DNA from 3 places in the Bradyrhizobium sp. CCBAU 53415 genome. Region 2 is predicted to be linked to each of the others. Evidence: predicted binding sites of a transcription regulator. Region 2 holds the regulator's gene; each other region holds the start of a gene.

Evidence for each region. The regulator PhoB, encoded in region 2, activates phosphate uptake and scavenging genes when phosphate is short. The targets are predictions, from matches to a motif close to TGTCATNNANCTGTCAT.
Region 1: the regulator PhoB is predicted to act here: its motif matches at 2,396-2,412, upstream of XH87_RS17020 (acetoacetate decarboxylase).
Region 3: the regulator PhoB is predicted to act here: its motif matches at 2,345-2,361, upstream of ugpB (sn-glycerol-3-phosphate ABC transporter substrate-binding protein UgpB).

What each region holds. Positions count from the first base shown of each region.
Region 1 is NZ_LBJF01000023.1:244,963-250,736, reverse strand. It holds gene XH87_RS17030 (carbohydrate porin) at 1-278, opposite strand, end outside; partial or broken gene XH87_RS17025 (transporter) at 316-1,331, opposite strand; gene XH87_RS17020 (acetoacetate decarboxylase) at 1,442-2,221, opposite strand; gene XH87_RS17015 (patatin-like phospholipase family protein) at 2,455-3,630, shown strand; gene XH87_RS17010 (TadE/TadG family type IV pilus assembly protein) at 4,756-5,409, opposite strand; gene XH87_RS17005 (TadE/TadG family type IV pilus assembly protein) at 5,424-5,774, opposite strand, start outside.
Region 2 is NZ_LBJF01000002.1:299,690-305,463, reverse strand. It holds gene XH87_RS07755 (Hsp33 family molecular chaperone) at 1-174, opposite strand, end outside; gene argF (ornithine carbamoyltransferase) at 474-1,409, opposite strand; gene XH87_RS07745 (aspartate aminotransferase family protein) at 1,409-2,617, opposite strand; gene XH87_RS07740 (GcrA family cell cycle regulator) at 3,074-3,586, shown strand; gene phoB (phosphate regulon transcriptional regulator PhoB) at 3,931-4,638, opposite strand; gene phoU (phosphate signaling complex protein PhoU) at 4,661-5,377, opposite strand; gene pstB (phosphate ABC transporter ATP-binding protein PstB) at 5,389-5,774, opposite strand, start outside.
Region 3 is NZ_LBJF01000022.1:218,877-224,650, reverse strand. It holds gene XH87_RS15550 (MarR family winged helix-turn-helix transcriptional regulator) at 1-134, opposite strand, end outside; gene XH87_RS15545 (organic hydroperoxide resistance protein) at 289-714, shown strand; gene XH87_RS15540 (CaiB/BaiF CoA transferase family protein) at 890-2,095, shown strand; gene ugpB (sn-glycerol-3-phosphate ABC transporter substrate-binding protein UgpB) at 2,416-3,732, shown strand; gene ugpA (sn-glycerol-3-phosphate ABC transporter permease UgpA) at 3,780-4,661, shown strand; gene ugpE (sn-glycerol-3-phosphate ABC transporter permease UgpE) at 4,661-5,509, shown strand; gene XH87_RS15520 (sn-glycerol-3-phosphate import ATP-binding protein UgpC) at 5,618-5,774, shown strand, end outside.

The DNA.
Region 1 (5,774 bases), on a different contig from region 2:
CCGCCGGTCCAGCCGACCAGCTTGTCGAGATCGGCATCGACCGAGAGGTCGAGGCGTCCGAAATGGATGGCGCCGCGCTTCACGCCACCCGTGGCGTTGGCGATATTGTCCGCGATATAGATCGCACCGAAATTCAGGCCCTTGTCGGCGAGGCCGTCATGCCACTCGTTGAACCATTTCGGGAACAGCCATGCAGCCGCGCTCTCATCCTTGGCGCCGGCAAATGCACTGGTACTCCCCGCCGTGCACGCCAGCGCAATCGTGGCCGCGCGTCGCAACGGAGCTCTCTCGGCAAGCCAACTCACGATCGATACGCTACTTGAAGATGCCCGCCCGCCGCATGAAGAGGTAGGCCGCAGCAACCGAGGAAGCCATCAGCACCGCCGCCCAGAGGAATCCAGTCTCGACTTCGGTGAGCGGCAGGCCCTTGGTGTTCATGCCGAAGATGCCGGTGACCAGCGTCGGCGGCAGCAGCAGCGAGGTCACGATCGAGAGGTATGGAGGTGGCGGTTGCTTTCCTCCTCGTTCTTGAAGCGCAGCTCCTCCTCGAGCAGCCGGCTGCGCTCGCGCAGCTCGACGATGTCGTGATCGAGGCCGTCGAGCCGCTGCGCCAGCTTGCCGGCGCGGATGCGCAACGCCGGCGACAGGTGATCGGTGTCCTTCTGGTCGAGGCGGTGGAACAGCACGCGCAGGCCGGTGAGCTGCCGATGCAACCTGACACAGGTCCGGCGCAGCCGGCCGAGATTGCGGCGCATCTCCGGCCTCGCATCGTCGGCGAGGATGCGTTCCTCGATGTCGTCGATCTCCTGCCCGAGCGTGTCGGCCATCCTGTCGAGCGTGTCGGCGACCTCGTCGACGATCTTCTCCAGGAGATGGGCGACATTGTCGACGCGGTAGCCACCTTCGAGCACGCGGCGCGTCGCATCCGCCGAGCAGAGCGCCTGATGGCGGCCGCTGACCAGGAGGCGCTCGGTCATGGCAAAGTGCAGGAACGCGGTCTCCTCCGTTGGACTGCCGATCTCGCGCACGAGGTCGGAGAACACGCCATAGACGCAGTGATCGATGACGTGAAGCTGCTGGAAGGTATCGTTCGACAGCAATAGCTCGCGCGCCAGCTGCGGCAGTTGTGATGCCGCGATCCACGGCCGAACGCGCGCGTCGGTCAGATTGAAATGCAGCCAGAGACGGCCGTCATGACTGAACTCGATCGGCCGGTCGATCGGGAGCGCCTCGGCGCTGCCGTCGCTGTGCAGGCGGAACGCCCAGACGAGGCCGGGAATGGCGGGGTCAGCGTTCGACAGCGCGCTGACAAGCTTCGCCGGCTCAACCATGGCCAACCCCAACCATCAACAGATGCCTCGTATCCGGAGGATAGCCGACGGCGTCTTCCGGACCCACGCGGGTACTCAATTACGCCAGTGTTACAGTTTGATGATGGACCCTACTCCGCGGCCAGGCCGGTTGCGGCGGCCTCGGCTTCCCTGATGTAGTCATGGACGACGCGACCGAACGGCAGCGTCAGGTCGGCGATGTAATGATGCGCGCCGAGGCAGCGGCGGACCGGGAAATCCGCAACCGGCGCATTCACGTGCGGCACCAGATGCAATCGGCCGGGTCCCATCCAGGAGCCCCTCGGCACGATGTCGGTGAGGTTGATGGCCACGAGCTGGCAGACTTCGAGGCGGCCGTCGACCCCTGGGATCATCTTCAGATTGATCTGCGTCTTCGACAGCGTGGCGCGGGTGAGATCGCCGTTGCCGGCCATGCTCTCGTGCTTGTAGCCCATGGTGCCCATCGCGACGAGCTGGCCGGCATATTCCAGCGTGCCTGTCAGCGTATCCTTGACGATCTCGAGTTTTGGATGTGCGTACTTCTTCGGAAAGCCCCAGATCTCGCGGCCCGCCGCGATCGGCGGATCGTCGTCCAGGTACATCTGGGAGACGAAGTTGACCTCCTCGCCGTTGAGGCGTGCGGGAATGACGAGGCCGGACTCGGTGTAGCTGCCGAAGCCGGAGGAATCCGGCATCTTGATCCATTCGTAATGCACGATCGGCTGCTCGACCGGCTCCAGCGGCTCAGGCAGGCCGGCGCGGATCAGTTCCGGATCGGTCTCGTAGGTGATGACAAGGAATTCGCGGTTGACGAAGCGATAGGGCCCGGCCGGATAGCTCGGTCCGGCGGCCGGCATGGACGGAAGCCTCAGCACGTCTTCCCTGCGCATCGGTTGTTCTCCTGCTGTGCGATGTCTCCGATGCCGGCCCGGCAGCATCATGCGGCGACGCAAATTGCTAGCCGGCCTCATTGACTGCGATGTGATGGATTTCCGTCAGGCGCATGACCCGCGGCCATTCCGTTGCAGCCACCGTGCATGCAGCCGATGCATCGGCGCCGACCTTGTCATCACGCCGTCACCGCAGGACGCAATCGTTTGAGAATACGCAGGGAGGCACCAGCATGGACGCCCGCACGTCGCAACCGATGCATTCGACTCATCAGCCGCCCGCGCGGGGCTGGCGTCCCGAGCGCTGCGACCGGGTCGCGCTGGTGCTGCAAGGCGGCGGCGCTCTCGGCGCCTATCAGGCCGGCGTCTACCAGGCGCTGCACGAGGCCGGCATCGAGCCGGACTGGGCCTGCGGCGTCTCGATCGGCGCGATCAACTCCGCCATCATCGCCGGCAACAGGCCGGAGAAGCGGCTCGATGCGCTGCGCATCTTCTGGGAGCGCATCACCAACCGCAAGATCTGGCACTACACGCCCGATGGCGACGTCTTCCGCCAGTGGCGCAATCTCACCAGCGCGTGGATGACGTCGGCGCTGGGCCAGCCCGGCTTCTTCACCCCGCACCAGGTCAATCCCTGGTTCAGCCCGGTCGGCGCGCGGACCGCGACCAGCTATTACGACACGATGCCGCTCAAGGAGAGCCTGCTCGAGCTGGTCGACTTCGATCTCATCAACGAGAAGAAAGTCCGTTTCGCGGTCGGCGCGGTGAACGTGCTCTCGGGCAATTTCATCTATTTCGACAACGCCCATGACGAGATCGAGCCGGAGCACGTCATGGCTTCCGGCGCCCTGCCCCCGGCGCTGCCGATGGTGCGGATCGGCACCGATCATTTCTGGGACGGCGGCATCGTCTCCAACACGCCGCTCCAGCATCTGCTCGACCAGGAGGATTCGCTCAATTCGCTGGTGTTCCAGGTCGACCTGTTCAGCGCGCGGGGCGTGCTGCCGCGCTCCATCCAGGACGTGATGGCCCGCCACAAGGACATCATGTACTCCTCGCGCACGCGCCACAACACCGACGTCTATCGCCGCACGCACAATCTCAAGGTCCTGCTCTACAAGGCGCTGGCGAAGCTGCCGGACGAGCAGCTCTCCGAGGAGGAGCGCAAGCTCAAGGCGAGCCTGCGCAACATGCCGGAGATCGCGATCCTGCATCTGATCTACCAGCAGAAGGCCTATGAGGGCGACGCCAAGGACCACGAGTTCTCGGGCACCTCGACGCGCGAGCACTGGACCAGCGGCTATGAAGACACCAAGCGCACCCTGAAGCGCCGCGACTGGATAAAGATGCCGGAGCAAGGCATGGGCCTCGTGGTGCACGACGTGCACCGGGAAACGGAGAGCGCGTAACTCCATCCTCCTCGTCATTGCGAGTGCCGCTCGCAATGACGATGTGGAAACAGTTTCGCGCCAAACTCCGCTCTCGTGCCCCGGACGCTGCGCAGCACGAAGTGATGCGCTGCAGAGCCGGGGCCTATGTTGCAGCACGTGCTGTAGCCCGCTGGGTCCCGGCTCTGCGCAGCAGCGCAAGAACGCTGCAGCGCGTCCGGGACACGAGAGGGATGCGCGTCATAGCCACACAATCCGTCATTGCGAGGAGCGAAGCGACGAAGCAATCCAGACTGCCTCCGCGGAGAGATTCTGGATCGCTTCGCTTCCGCTCGCAATGACGGAGCAAGTTGCACCATCGCGATTGCCCAACTGACACTTGATCTGCAGACACGGCCTCGCATTCTCGCGACTCATTTCGCCCGAGCTTTGCTCTCTTCGTTGCCCCATCTCGCAAGAAAGGGCGCAGGGAAGGCCGGGCGCGGCTGGCACCCGCGGTCCCGTGTGCGAGCAAGACGCGCACGGGGTGGACTACAGGTGCAGCCGAGCGACCGGCCTTCCCTGCGCGGATGGTCTTACGGCTTATGTCGCGCTCTCCCCGGGGAGCGATGCACTATTGCCCCCGTCGCCTCGCGGATGGCTGACGTGCGCGCCCGGTCGGGCAACACACATCACCGCAAGACTTGACGCACAGACCCCGGTCGTCAGGACCACACGATTTTGCCGTCCGCGCACATCCCCGCTCCTGTCCCCGATGGCTGGCGTGCGCTCACCTTCGAGGCCGAACGAGGACGCTGTCGACGCCGTGTCGTACCGCGCCTGCTGCTGCTCACGGAGATTCCCGCCCTGCAGCTTGCCCAGCGCGCCGACGCCGTCGCGGCCACCGCACCCTGCCCGCGTCTCGTGACGATCGCGAAACGCCCCTTGTGGCGGGCGGGATGCGCAGAGATCTACGACAAATCCGAATTCTTGTAAAGCGAATTTTAAGACGTCATGCGGCGGCGCGATGGCCAGGCGGCCGCTATTCGACATTCTCCCGGCCATTCGCCCCTGTCCGCCGGCATCGGAACCCAAGAGCATGGTCAGCAGGCGCTGACGATATTGACGCCATTGCCCGCGGCCGGGTGCCGCGGCCGTGATTGATGATCAGCAGCTCTTCTGCTGCAAATGCTGCACGCAGGTGCAGGTCGCCGTCGCCGGATATTTCACGTCATAGTAGGGAAAGCTCGACGTGGCCGGGCTGTTGGTCGAGCAGCGCGGGAACAGGTAGTAGCTGTCGGACAGCTTGACGGTGCCGGCGATGGTGAAGCCGAGGTTGGGCGTGTAGTCATAGGACACCTCGCTCAGGATGAGGGAGATGTTGGCGTTGCTGGTACCGCTCGGCGCGGTAAAGGACGACAAGGTCATCTGCTCACCAACGGTTCGTGCGCCCGACGAGCTCGTCGACTTGCTCCATTGCACCGTCGCCTTGCCATTGCTGTCGGTCGAGACCTCCGAGACCGTGATCGTCATCAGGGAAGAGCTGCCATTCTTGATGGGATATGGGGCCATGATGGCCGTCGCGGCCGCGAGAATGCCGTCCATCTGGGTCGAGGTGACGGCCGTGTTCTGCGTGATCATGTCGGCGACACTGTGCGCGGTCGCGCTGACCTTGACGTTCATGGCCAGCCCGTTGCCGAGCTCGACGCCGCCGACATAGAGCACCAGCATGAACGGGGTCACGATGGCGAACTCCGTCGCTGCAACGGCGCGGACGTCGGTCAACAGCTGCCGCGCGCGAGACGTCAGGGCGGAAATCATCAGGTGGCCGATCATCAGGTGGCTCCTGGCTCGTTCTGGAACGCGGCGGACGACATGATCAGCCGGTTGCCGTTGGAAAGGTTCGAGAGGTTGAAACCGAGCGGCCCGAGGACCACCGGCCACTCGTACATCACGCGGAGAACGACGATGTCGCCGGCATTGCCCGGATCGTATTGCCAGACATTGCTGACCTTGCCCGAGCCGTCGTAGGTCAGGGTGGGCATCGCCGTGTTCGCGGATGTCCACGCGGTCGCCACCTGCACGTCCACCATCAGGCCGCTGCAATTGAACAGGATCACGATCTGATCGCAGACCTTCTGCTTGAAGGCCGCCTGCGACATCTGCGCGGACTGAACCTGTCCGGT
Region 2 (5,774 bases):
ATAATCGTGCTTGGTCAGGATGTCGTCGAGCGCAGGGCCGAGCCGCACCAAGCGGCCGCGCACGTCGAGCGCGTCGACCTCGTAGGGCAGCACGGCGTCATCGATCGGAACCGCTGATGGCGCGCGAACCGGGCCTTCGGACCCGGTCTTCATGTCAGGGAATTGGGAAACCATGGCGCTCTATCTGGGGTCGGAGAGTGGGGATTGGAAGGGGCACGGAGATCACCGAGATGGTGTGTTCCGGATGCGGATTGAACGGTAACAAGCCGCCTCAAATTCGGTGTCGTCCCGGGGCGCGCGAAGCGCGAACCCGGGACCCACCACAGGATGACGTTGTGACCGGCGATGACAACTCCGAGTCTTCGCCAAACTCAATCCTGTGGCTATGGATCCCGGATCGGCGCGCCGCTGCGCGGCGCTTGTCCGGGATGACAGCGGAGAATGGGGCCATCAAGGCGGCCCCACCACCGCAATTACTTCACCGCGTCAAAGCACCAGGCCAGAATGCCTTTCTGCGCATGCAGACGGTTTTCGGCCTCGTCGAACACGACCGATTGCGGGCCGTCGATCACCTCGTCCGTGACCTCCTCGCCGCGATGGGCGGGCAGGCAGTGCATGAAAAGCGCATCGGGCTTGGCGAGCGACATCAGCTTGCTGTTGACCTGGTAGGGCTTGAGCACGTTGTGGCGGTGCTCGCCCTCCTTGTCGCCCATCGACACCCAGGTGTCGGTGACGACGCAATCGGCGCCGCGCACGGCGGCTTCCGGATCGGTGCCGAGCGCGATCGGCGCATTGGTCGTCTTGATCCAGTCGCGCATCGCCTTTTTCGGCGCGAGCTCCGGAGGTGTTGCGACGTTGAGCTGGAACTTGAAGCGCTCGGCGGCGTGCGCCCAGGACGCCAGCACGTTGTTGTCGTCGCCGGTCCAGGCCACAGTCTTGCCCTCGATCGGGCCGCGATGCTCCTCGTAGGTCATGAGATCGGCCATCACCTGGCAGGGATGCGACCGCCGCGTCAGGCCGTTGATCACGGGCACGGTCGCATAGGCCGCAAGCTCCAGCAGCGCCTCGTGATTGAGGATGCGGATCATGATGGCGTCGACATAGCGCGACAGCACCCGCGCGGTGTCGGCGATGGTCTCGCCGCGACCGAGCTGCATCTCGGCGCCGGTGAGCATGATGGGCTCGCCGCCGAGCTGGCGCATGGCGACATCGAACGACACCCGCGTCCGCGTCGAGGGCCGCTCGAAGATCATCGCCAGCGTTTTGCCTTCAAGCGGCCTGACCGGCTGATGCGCCTTCTGCTTCGCTTTCATGGCGGACGAGGCGGCGAGCATGCTCTTGAGCTCCGACAGCGGCAGCTCGTTGATATCCAGGAAGTGCTTTGGAGTCTTGTTGGGCGTCTTGTTCATCAGCTTGCCGCCCGCTTGGTCTGGCTGGATGAGATCGCAGTGCAGGCGCGTTCGAGCCGCCCGACGCTGTCCTCGATCTCCGCTTCAGTGACGATCAAGGGTGGCAGGAAGCGCACGACATTGTCGCCTGCTCCGACGGTGAGCAATTTTTCGGCGCGCAGCGCCGCGACGAGGTCGCCTGCGGGCACCACGGCCTTGATGCCGATCAGGAGGCCCTCGCCGCGCACCTCGCTGACGACATCAGGATGACGGTCGATCACCGAGGCGAGCTTCTGCTTCAGCAGCAGCGACATCTTCTGAACGTGATCGAAGAAGCCGGGCTTGAGCATGACGTCGAGAACGGCGTTCGCAGCCGAGATCGCGAGCGGATTGCCGCCGAAGGTCGAACCGTGCGAGCCCGGCCCCATGCCGCGCGCCGCGTCGGCGGTGGCGAGCACCGCGCCGATCGGGAAACCGCCACCGAGCGCCTTCGCCAGCGACATCACGTCGGGCACGACGCCGGTGCGCTTGTAGGCAAAGAGTTCGCCGGTGCGGCCCATGCCGGTCTGCACCTCGTCGAAGGCGAGCAACAGGCCGCGCTCATTGCAGAGCTCGCGCAGTGCCTTGAGGAAGGCGGGAGGCGCAGAACGAACACCGCCCTCGCCCTGGATCGGCTCGATGAGAATGCCGGCGGTATGCGGGCCGATCGCCTTCTTCACAGCTTCCAGGTCGCCATGCGGCACCTGGTCGAAGCCGTCCATCGGCGGACCGAAGCCCTCGAGATATTTTGCAGATCCGGTAGCGGCGAGCGTTGCCAGCGTGCGGCCGTGGAAGGCGCCCTCGAAGGTGATCATGCGATAGCGCTCGGGATGCCCCTTGGAGAAGTGATGATGGCGGACCAGCTTGATCACGCCTTCCAGCGCCTCGGCGCCGGAATTGCAGAAGAACACGAAGTCGGCAAAACTCTCGTTGCAGAGGCGGCTTGCGAGCTTCTCGCCGTCGGGGCTCTGGAACAGGTTCGACATGTGCCAGAGCTTCGTCGCCTGCTCCTGCAGCGCCTTGACCAGCGCGGGATGAACATGGCCGAGCGCATTCACCGCCACGCCCGAGGTGAAATCGAGATAGCGATCCCCATTGGTCGCGACCAGCCAGCAGCCTTCGCCGCGCTCGAAACCGAGGTCGGCCCTGGCGAAAACGGGGAGCAAATGCGGCGCGGCGCTGTTGGTCATGACGTCACTTGAATGTTGCGGACGGCGTGAAGCGTGCATTGCGCAACGCACCATTGCCCGGCCCGGAAAACGAAACGTGCCGCCTTTTAAGGGCGGCACGTGACGCTATCTTATGCCTGACAAGACGGGTGTCAATGCCGCCCGGAAAGCCTCGCGAAACGCTGAATCCGTAGTCTTGCGGTGCCGGTTTTGCGGGTTTTCACCACGGAACATGTGGAAGCGAGCCGGCGGACTCTTGCGCGGGAGTCACGCCATATTGTAGCGTTTGGACTGTCAGATACGATATCTCGTGCAGCGGTTCTGATCCCAAGAGTCCTCATGTACCGGCGTAAACGTTCGGGCGTCTTTGGTGCGCCCGGCGAGCCTTAAGGGATTCTGGCGGCACGGGTTTTCAAGGCTTAGGCATTCGCTGCGAAGGCTCCAGGATGGCAGGCTCGCAGCGAGGGAAAGGGTGCAATGACGGTTTTGACCTGGTCCGATGATCGCGTCGAGCAGCTGAAAAAGCTCTGGGAGGCCGGACTTTCGGCCAGCCAGATTGCGGCGGAGCTCGGCAATGTGACCCGCAATGCCGTGATCGGCAAAGTGCACCGGCTCGGCCTGTCCGGCCGCGCCAAGAGCCCTTCTTCGGCAGCGCCCCGGCCGCGCAAGGCACGGCCCGCGCAGCACATGATGCGGGTGACCCGCCCCGTTGCGCGCGGCAACACCGCGCTGGCGCAGGCCTTCGAGGTCGAGGTGGAGGCCGAGCCGGTCACCTACGACAACGTGGTGCCGATGAGCCAGCGACTGTCGCTGCTGGAATTGAACGAGGCGACCTGCCACTGGCCGGTCGGCGATCCCTCGAGCCCGGATTTCTTCTTCTGCGGCGGCAAGGCGCTGTCCGGCCTGCCCTACTGCGCCCAGCATTCGCGCGTGGCCTATCAGCCGGCGGCAGATCGCCGGCGCGCACCGGCCAAGCCGGGAACGCGGTAGGTTATCAGCGCGCCTCGTCAGCCGGCGCGCGAAAACGGCTCAACACATCGGATGTCGTCCCTGCCTGGTGCGCAATTGCGCACGGGGCGCAGGGACCCATAATCCCGGGGCGCTGTCATTGCACGGGATGATCACTCCGAGTCTTCGCCAAACCACTTCCTGTGGTTATGGGTCTCTGCGTTCGCAGGGACGACACTGAGAGTGTGATTGCACTACGCCAAACCAAAGTCTGCAAACCTTAGACTAAAGCGCGATGCGATCAGGATGAATCGTCATCGCGCTGTAGGTCGTCGTTTAAGCATGATCTTTTCGGAAAACCGCTGCGCACTTTTCCGGATCATGCTTTAGGTCTGCTCCGCCTTCGCAAAGCGATCGTCGAGCGCATAACCGGCGCCGCGGACGGTGCGGATCGGGTCCTGCTCGCGGCCGAGATTGAGCAGCTTGCGGAGACGACCGATATGAACGTCGACGGTGCGTTCATCGATGTAGATGTCGCGGCCCCAGACGCTGTCGAGCAGTTGCTCGCGCGAGAACACCCGGCCGGGATGCTCCAGGAAGAACTCCAGCAGGCGATATTCGGTCGGGCCGAGGTCGATCGGCCGGCCCGAACGCGCGACGCGGCGCTTGTCACGGTCGAGCTCGATGTCGCCATAGGCGAGCACCGTGGCGAGCCGCTCGGGGCTCGCGCGCCTGAGCAGACCCTTCACGCGCGCCAGCAGTTCCGGCACCGAGAATGGCTTGACGATATAGTCGTCGGCGCCGGTCGCAAGTCCCCGCACCCGCTCGCTCTCCTCGCCGCGGGCGGTGAGCATGATGATCGGCAGCTGCTTGGTCTCGGAGCGGGTGCGCAGCCGCCGGCACAGCTCGATGCCTGACAGGCCCGGCAGCATCCAGTCGAGCACGATCAGATCGGGAATGTGCTCCTTGAGGCGGGTGTCGGCGTCATCGCCGCGCATCACCGTCTCGACGTCATAGCCGTCGCCTTCGAGGTTGTAACGGAGAAGCTCGGTGAGAGCTTCCTCGTCCTCAACCACCATAATGCGTGCGCCCATGGTACCGTCGCTCCTTAAGTCTTCAGGTATTCGGTATCGTCGTGGCGAACGTGGTCATGTCGCCCTTCGGCCGCTTGTCGGTGATGGCCTGGCCCTCGATCATGTAGAACACGGTCTCGGCGATGTTGGTGGCATGGTCGCCGATCCGCTCGATGTTCTTGGCACAGAACATCAGGTGGATGCAGAACGAGATGTTGCGCGGATCCTCCATCATGTAGGTGAGGAGCTCGCGGAACAGCGAGGTGCAGATCGCGTCGACTTCCTCGTCGCCCTTCCACACCGCCATCGCCGCCGGCAGGTCGTGAGCGGCATAGGCGTCCAGCACCGACTTGACCTGCTGCTGCACGAGATCGGTCATGTGCTCCAGGCCGCGGAACAGCTTGAGCGGATGGAAGTCGGTCTCCAGCGCGGCGACGCGCTTGCCCATGTTCTTGGCGAGGTCGCCGATGCGCTCGAGATCGGTCGCAACGCGCATGGCGCCGACGATCTCGCGCAGGTCGACCGCCATCGGCTGGCGGCGGGCGATGGTGAGCACCGCGCGCTCCTCGATGCGCTTCTGCAGCATGTCGAGATCGGCGTCGGTGGCGACGACGCGCTGGCCGAGCGCGACGTCGCGGCGGATCAGCGCGTCGACGGAATCGACGATCATGCGCTCGGCGATCCCGCCCATTTCGGCGACCAGGCGGGTGAGCTCCTGGAGGTCGGTGTCAAAAGCCTTTGCGGTATGTTCAGTACCCATGTCCCGTCTCCTCAGCCGAACCGGCCGGTGATGTAATCCTGCGTTCGCCGGTCGGTCGGCGACGTGAAGATCTTGCTGGTGTCGTCGAACTCGATCAGCTCGCCAAGATACATGAAGGCGGTCTTGTCGGAGACGCGCGCGGCCTGCTGCATGTTGTGGGTGACGATCGCGATCGTGTAGTTCTCGGACAGTTCCTGGATCAGCTCCTCGACCTTGGCGGTCGAGATCGGATCGAGCGCCGAGCAGGGCTCGTCGAACAGGATCACCTCGGGGCGCACCGCGACGGTGCGGGCGATGCACAGGCGCTGCTGCTGGCCGCCCGAGAGCGACAGGCCGGAGGCGTTGAGCTTGTCCTTGACCTCGTTCCACAGCGCGCCGCCGCGCAGCGCCTTCTCGA
Region 3 (5,774 bases), on a different contig from region 2:
GGATAGGTCAGGCCGAGCCGGTCGAGCAGCGGCTTGTAGACGCGGTTGAACGCATGCGCGGCGGAATAGACCGCGAAGCAGATCTGGTTGTCGAGCCGCAGCGGCGCGTCCGCTGCCGATGATTTCCGGGCCATTGGAGAATCTCACGAGGTTCAGCCGCATTGTGGGGCCGGTCGGCGGCACATTCAATTGCAAACAATTAAATGTGAGACGTCACATTTTCAATTGCGCACAATCTAATTGCCTGCAATAAAGACCGCACCCCATCCCGGGACGCAGGAGACCACAATGTCCGTGAACGTGCTCTACAAGACCAGCGCCAAGGCGACCGGCGGCCGCGACGGCCACGCTGCGACCCTCGACGGCGCGCTCGACGTCAAGCTCACCACGCCGAAGGAGCTCGGCGGTGCCGGCGGCGCCGGCAACAATCCCGAACAGCTGTTTGCGGCCGGCTATGCCGCCTGCTTTATCGGCGCGATGAAGTTCGTGGCTTCGCAGGGCGGCCCGAAAGTCCCCCCCGACACCTCCGTCACCTCCACCGTCGGCATCGGCCCGCGCTCGGAAGGCGGCTTCGGTCTCGACATCGATCTGGCCGTCTCGCTGCCGGGCCTTGCCCGCGCTGAGGCCGAGGCGCTGGTCGCGAAGGCCCACCAGGTGTGCCCGTACTCCAATGCCACGCGCGGCAATGTCGACGTTCGCCTGACGGTCGTCTGACCGGAACGGCGGATGGGCTGGCCCGGGATCCCCCACGGGCCGGCCGCTTCGCTGTTTTGCCACGCCGCGGGATTGACGCGCGCCGGTGCATGCGGCCCTACGCCCGGAGCCATTGCTGCCCCTGGCAAACCTCGCTAGGCCTGTGATCAAGCGTCGACACAGGAGAAGCGAAGGCATGAGTTCTGAAGCCGCCACAGGTGCCATGAGCGGATTGCGCGTCATCGATCTCACGCGGGTCCTCGGCGGTCCCTACTGCACCCAGATCCTCGCCGACCATGGCGCCGACGTGATCAAGGTCGAGCCGCCCGCGGGCGACGAGGTGCGCGAATGGGGCCCTCCCTTCCACGAGGAGGACGCGGCCTATTTCGTCGGCATCAACCGCAACAAGCGCTCGATCGGCCTCGACCTCGCCTCCGAGGGCGGCCGCGCAGTGCTGCTCAAGATGCTGGAGACGGCCGACGTCCTGATCGAGAATTTCAAGCCGGGCACGCTGGAGAAATGGGGCATCGGCAACGAGAGCTTGCGCGAAAAATTCCCGCGCCTCGTGCATTGCCGGATCTGCGGCTTCGGCGCCGACGGGCCGCGCGGCGGCAATCCCGGCTATGACGCCATCATCCAGGCCATGACCGGCATGATCGCGGCAACCGGCTCGCCCGAGAGTGGGCCGATGCGGATCGGCGTGCCGCTGGTCGACATCACCACCGGCCTTTATGCTGCGATCGGCATCCTGATGGCGCTGTCGGAGCGGCAACGCTCCGGCAAGGGCCAGTTCCTGGAGACGACGCTGTACGAGACCGGCCTTGCCATCATGCATCCGCACACCGCGAACTATTTCATGCATGGCAAGCCGCCCTCGCTCACCGGCAACGAGCACCCGAACCTCGTGCCTTACGCGATCTTCCCGACCAAGACCGACAACATCTTCATCGGTGTCGGCAATGACGGCACCTTCCGCAAGCTCGCCAAGGAGATCGGCAAGCCCGAGCTCGGCACCGACCCGCGCTTTGCCCGCAACAAGGACCGTATCGCCAATCGCGAGGCGCTGCGTGCCGAGCTTGCCGCGGTGTTCAGCCAGCACGAGGCCGAGCCGCTGTGCAACCGCCTGCTCGCCGCTGGCCTGCCCGCCGGCCCGGTGCAGAAGATCGACCAGGCGTTGAAGAATCCGCACACGATCTACCGTGGCGATATTATCGAGAAGGATTGGTACAAGGGCGTCGCCTCGCCGATCCGGCTCGATCGCTCAAAGCCGAGCCTGCGCCGGCTGCCGCCGAAATTCAGCCAGCACGCGGCCGAGGTGCTCGGCGAGTTCGGCTACTCCAAGGCCGAGATCGACGCGATGGTCGAGAAGGGCACGGTCTGCGGCCCCGAGCGCAAGCGGTAGTCGATCAGAACAAGTCGAGCGGCGGCGCAGGTGCGCTCCCTCTCCCGCAAGCAAGCGGGAGAGGTCAAGGGCGCCGCATCCGTTACCTCGCGTCATTCCGCGCTGACGGCGCTCTCCTTGCCTGAATGAACCAATGCCGCACTGCGGCGCGTCTACGCATGTGCACCGCGAACGGCCGCGCGCACGTCTTCGCCTATTTTCCGGCTTCCCTTTTCCAGCGCTTGCCGCTTTCGTTTCTCCCGCTTACACAGTCATGTGAACGTCATATCGCGCTGCTAGCGCAAGCGCTTCTTCAGTGACGGGCAAGGGAGGTTTTCTTGATGGCTCTTCGACATTTTGGCACGGCTGCGGCTGTTGCACTCACGGTTGGTCTCGGCGCGTCGCCGGCGCTGGCTGTGACCGAAATCCAGTGGTGGCACGCGATGACCGGCGCCAACAACGACGTCATCGTCAAGCTCGCCAACGACTTCAACGCGTCGCAGACCGACTACAAGGTCGTTCCCACCTACAAGGGCAATTACGCCGACACCATGAACGCGGGCATCGCGGCGTTCCGCGCCGGCAACGCCCCACATATCATGCAGGTGTTCGAAGTCGGCACCGCGACCATGATGGCCGCGACCGGCGCCGTGAAGCCGGTCTACAAGCTGATGGCCGAGACCGGGGAGAAGTTCGATCCGAAGGCCTATCTGCCCGCGATCACCGGCTACTATTCGACCTCGAAGGGCGAGATGCTGTCCTTCCCATTCAACTCGTCGTCGACCGTGATGTGGGTCAACCTCGACGAGCTGAAGAAGGCCAATGTCGCGATCCCCAAGACCTGGCCCGAAGTGTTCGACGCCGCCAAGAAGCTGCACGACAACGGCCATCCCACCTGCGGCTTCTCCAACTCATGGGTGACCTGGGTCAATCTCGAGCAGCTCTCCGCCTGGCATAACGTGCCGCTCTCGACCAAGGCCAACGGCCTCGACGGCTTCGATACCGTGCTCGAGTTCAACGGCCCGGTCCAGGTCAAGCACCTCGAGAAGCTGGTCGAGCTCCAGAAGGACAAGACCTACGACTATGCCGGCCGCACCAACACCGGCGAAGGCCGCTTCACCTCGGGCGAATGCCCGCTCTACCTGACCTCGTCGGCCTTCTTCGGCAACGTCAAGGCGCAGGCCAAGTTCAACTTCACCGCGGTGCCGATGCCCTATTATCCCGACGTCAAGGGCGCGCCGCAGAACTCGATCATCGGCGGCGCTTCGCTCTGGATCATGGGCGGCAAGTCGGCTGAAGAATACAAGGGTGTGGCGAAGTTCCTGACCTTCCTCTCCGATACGGATCGTCAGGTCTATATTCACAAGTCGTCCGGCTATCTCCCGATCACCAAGGCGGCTTACGCGAAGGCCAAGGCGGAAGGGTTCTACAAGGACCAGCCCTATCTCGAGACCCCGCTGCTCGAATTGACCAACAAGGAGCCGACCGAGAATTCGCGCGGCCTGCGCCTCGGCAACATGGTGCAGCTGCGCGACGTCTGGTCGGAGGAGATCGAGCAGGCGCTGGCCGGCAAGAAGACCGCCAAGCAGGCGCTCGACGCCGCCGTCGAGCGCGGCAACACGATGCTGCGGCAGTTCGAAAAGACCGCCGTGAAGTAAGGCGATCAGCGGCAGGCCGGTACCCCGGCCTGCCGCCTCGGGGCATCATGCAAAAGCAAGCCATTTTCCAATCCAAGCTGTTGCCCTACGCGCTGGTTGCGCCGCAACTCGGGATCGTCCTGATTTTCTTCTACTGGCCGGCGTTGCAGGCGGTGATCCAGTCCTTCCTGCTGCAGGACGCCTTCGGCCTGTCGACGAGCTTCGTCTGGTTCGACAATTATCTCGAGCTTCTGAAGGACCGCGCCTATTTCGAGGCGATCGTGCGGACTTTCTTCTTCTCGTTCGCGATCGCCGTTTCGTCGCTGTCGTTTGCGCTGCTGCTCGCCGTGATGGCGGACAAGCCGCTGCGCGGCTCGATGCTCTACCGCACGCTGCTGATCTGGCCCTATGCGGTCGCGCCGCCGGTCGTCGGTGTGCTCTGGATCTTCATGCTGCATCCCTCGCTGGGCGTGCTCTCGCGCTATGTGCGCGCCCTCGGCGTCGACTGGAATCCGTTGCTCGACGGCGACCAGGCCGCTGCTCTGATCATCCTCGCCGCCGCGTGGAAGCAGATCTCCTACAATTTCCTGTTCTTCCTCGCCGGCCTGCAGAGCATCCCTCGCAGCGTGCTCGAGGCCGCCGCGATCGACGGCGCGCGCCCGATGCGCAGGTTCTGGACCGTGACCTTCCCGTTGCTGTCGCCGACCATCTTCTTTCTTCTGGTCGTCAACATCGTCTACGCCTTCTTCGACACGTTCGGCATCATCGACACCATGACCCGCGGCGGCCCCGGCAAGTCGACGGAGACGCTGGTCTACAAGGTCTATTCCGACGGCCTGCTCGGCGGCAATCTCGGCAGCTCGGCGGCGCAATCGGTGATCCTGATGGTCATGGTCATCGTGCTGACGGGAATCCAGTTCCGCTTCGTCGAACGCAAGGTGACCTACTGATGGTCGAGGACGAGGGCATCAGGCGCTACGTCGCCCATTTCATCCTCTGGATCGGGATCGCGATCGTCGCGTTCCCCGTCTACATCGCGATCGTCGCCTCGACCCAGGACAACGCGCTGATTGCGAACGGGCAGATGTCGCTGCTGCCCGGCGGTCATTTCTTCGATACCTACTACCAGACGATCTTCGTCGGCACGAGCGGCTCGACCCGCGAGCCGGTCGGCAACATGATGCTGAACTCGCTGGTGATGGCGCTGCTGATCGCGGTCGGCAAGATCGCGATCTCGATCATCTCGGCCTATGCGATCGTGTATTTCCGCTTTCCGTTCCGGATGCCGATCTTCTGGCTGATCTTCATCACCTTGATGCTGCCGGTCGAGGTCCGCATCTATCCGACCTACAAGATCGTCGCCGACCTGCACATGCTCGACAGCTATGCCGGCCTGTCGCTGCCGCTGATCGCATCGGCCACGGCGACGCTGCTGTTCCGCCAGTTCTTCATGACGGTGCCGGACGAATTGCTGGAGGCCTCGCGCATCGACGGCGCCGGCCCGTTGCGCTTCTTCTGGGATACGCTGCTGCCGCTGTCGCGCACCAACATGGCGGCACTGTTCGTGATCCTGTTCATCCTCGGCTGGAATCAATATCTCTGGCCGCTGCTGATCACCACGCGCGACGACATGCAGACCATCCAGATCGGCATCCGCAAGATGATCACCACCACGGACGCGTTGACCGAATGGCCGATCGTGATGGCGACGGCCGTTCTCGCGATGCTGCCGCCGGTCCTTGTCGTCGTCGTGATGCAGAAGCTGTTCGTGCGCGGACTGGTCGAGACGGAAAAGTGAGTATGGCGAATAGCGAGTGGCGAGTAGCGAATGGGGTCGCTACGTCCGCCTTACGTATGACACCTTCCCCATTCGCCATTCACTATTCGCTACTCGCCGGTGCAACCCATGGCTAACGTCACCCTGCGCAACGTCCGCAAGACCTATCCCGGCGGCTTCGAGGCCATCAAGGGCGTCGACGTCGATGTCGGCGACGGACAGTTCTGCGTGCTGGTCGGACCAAGCGGCTGCGGCAAGTCGACATTGCTGCGCATGGTCGCGGGAC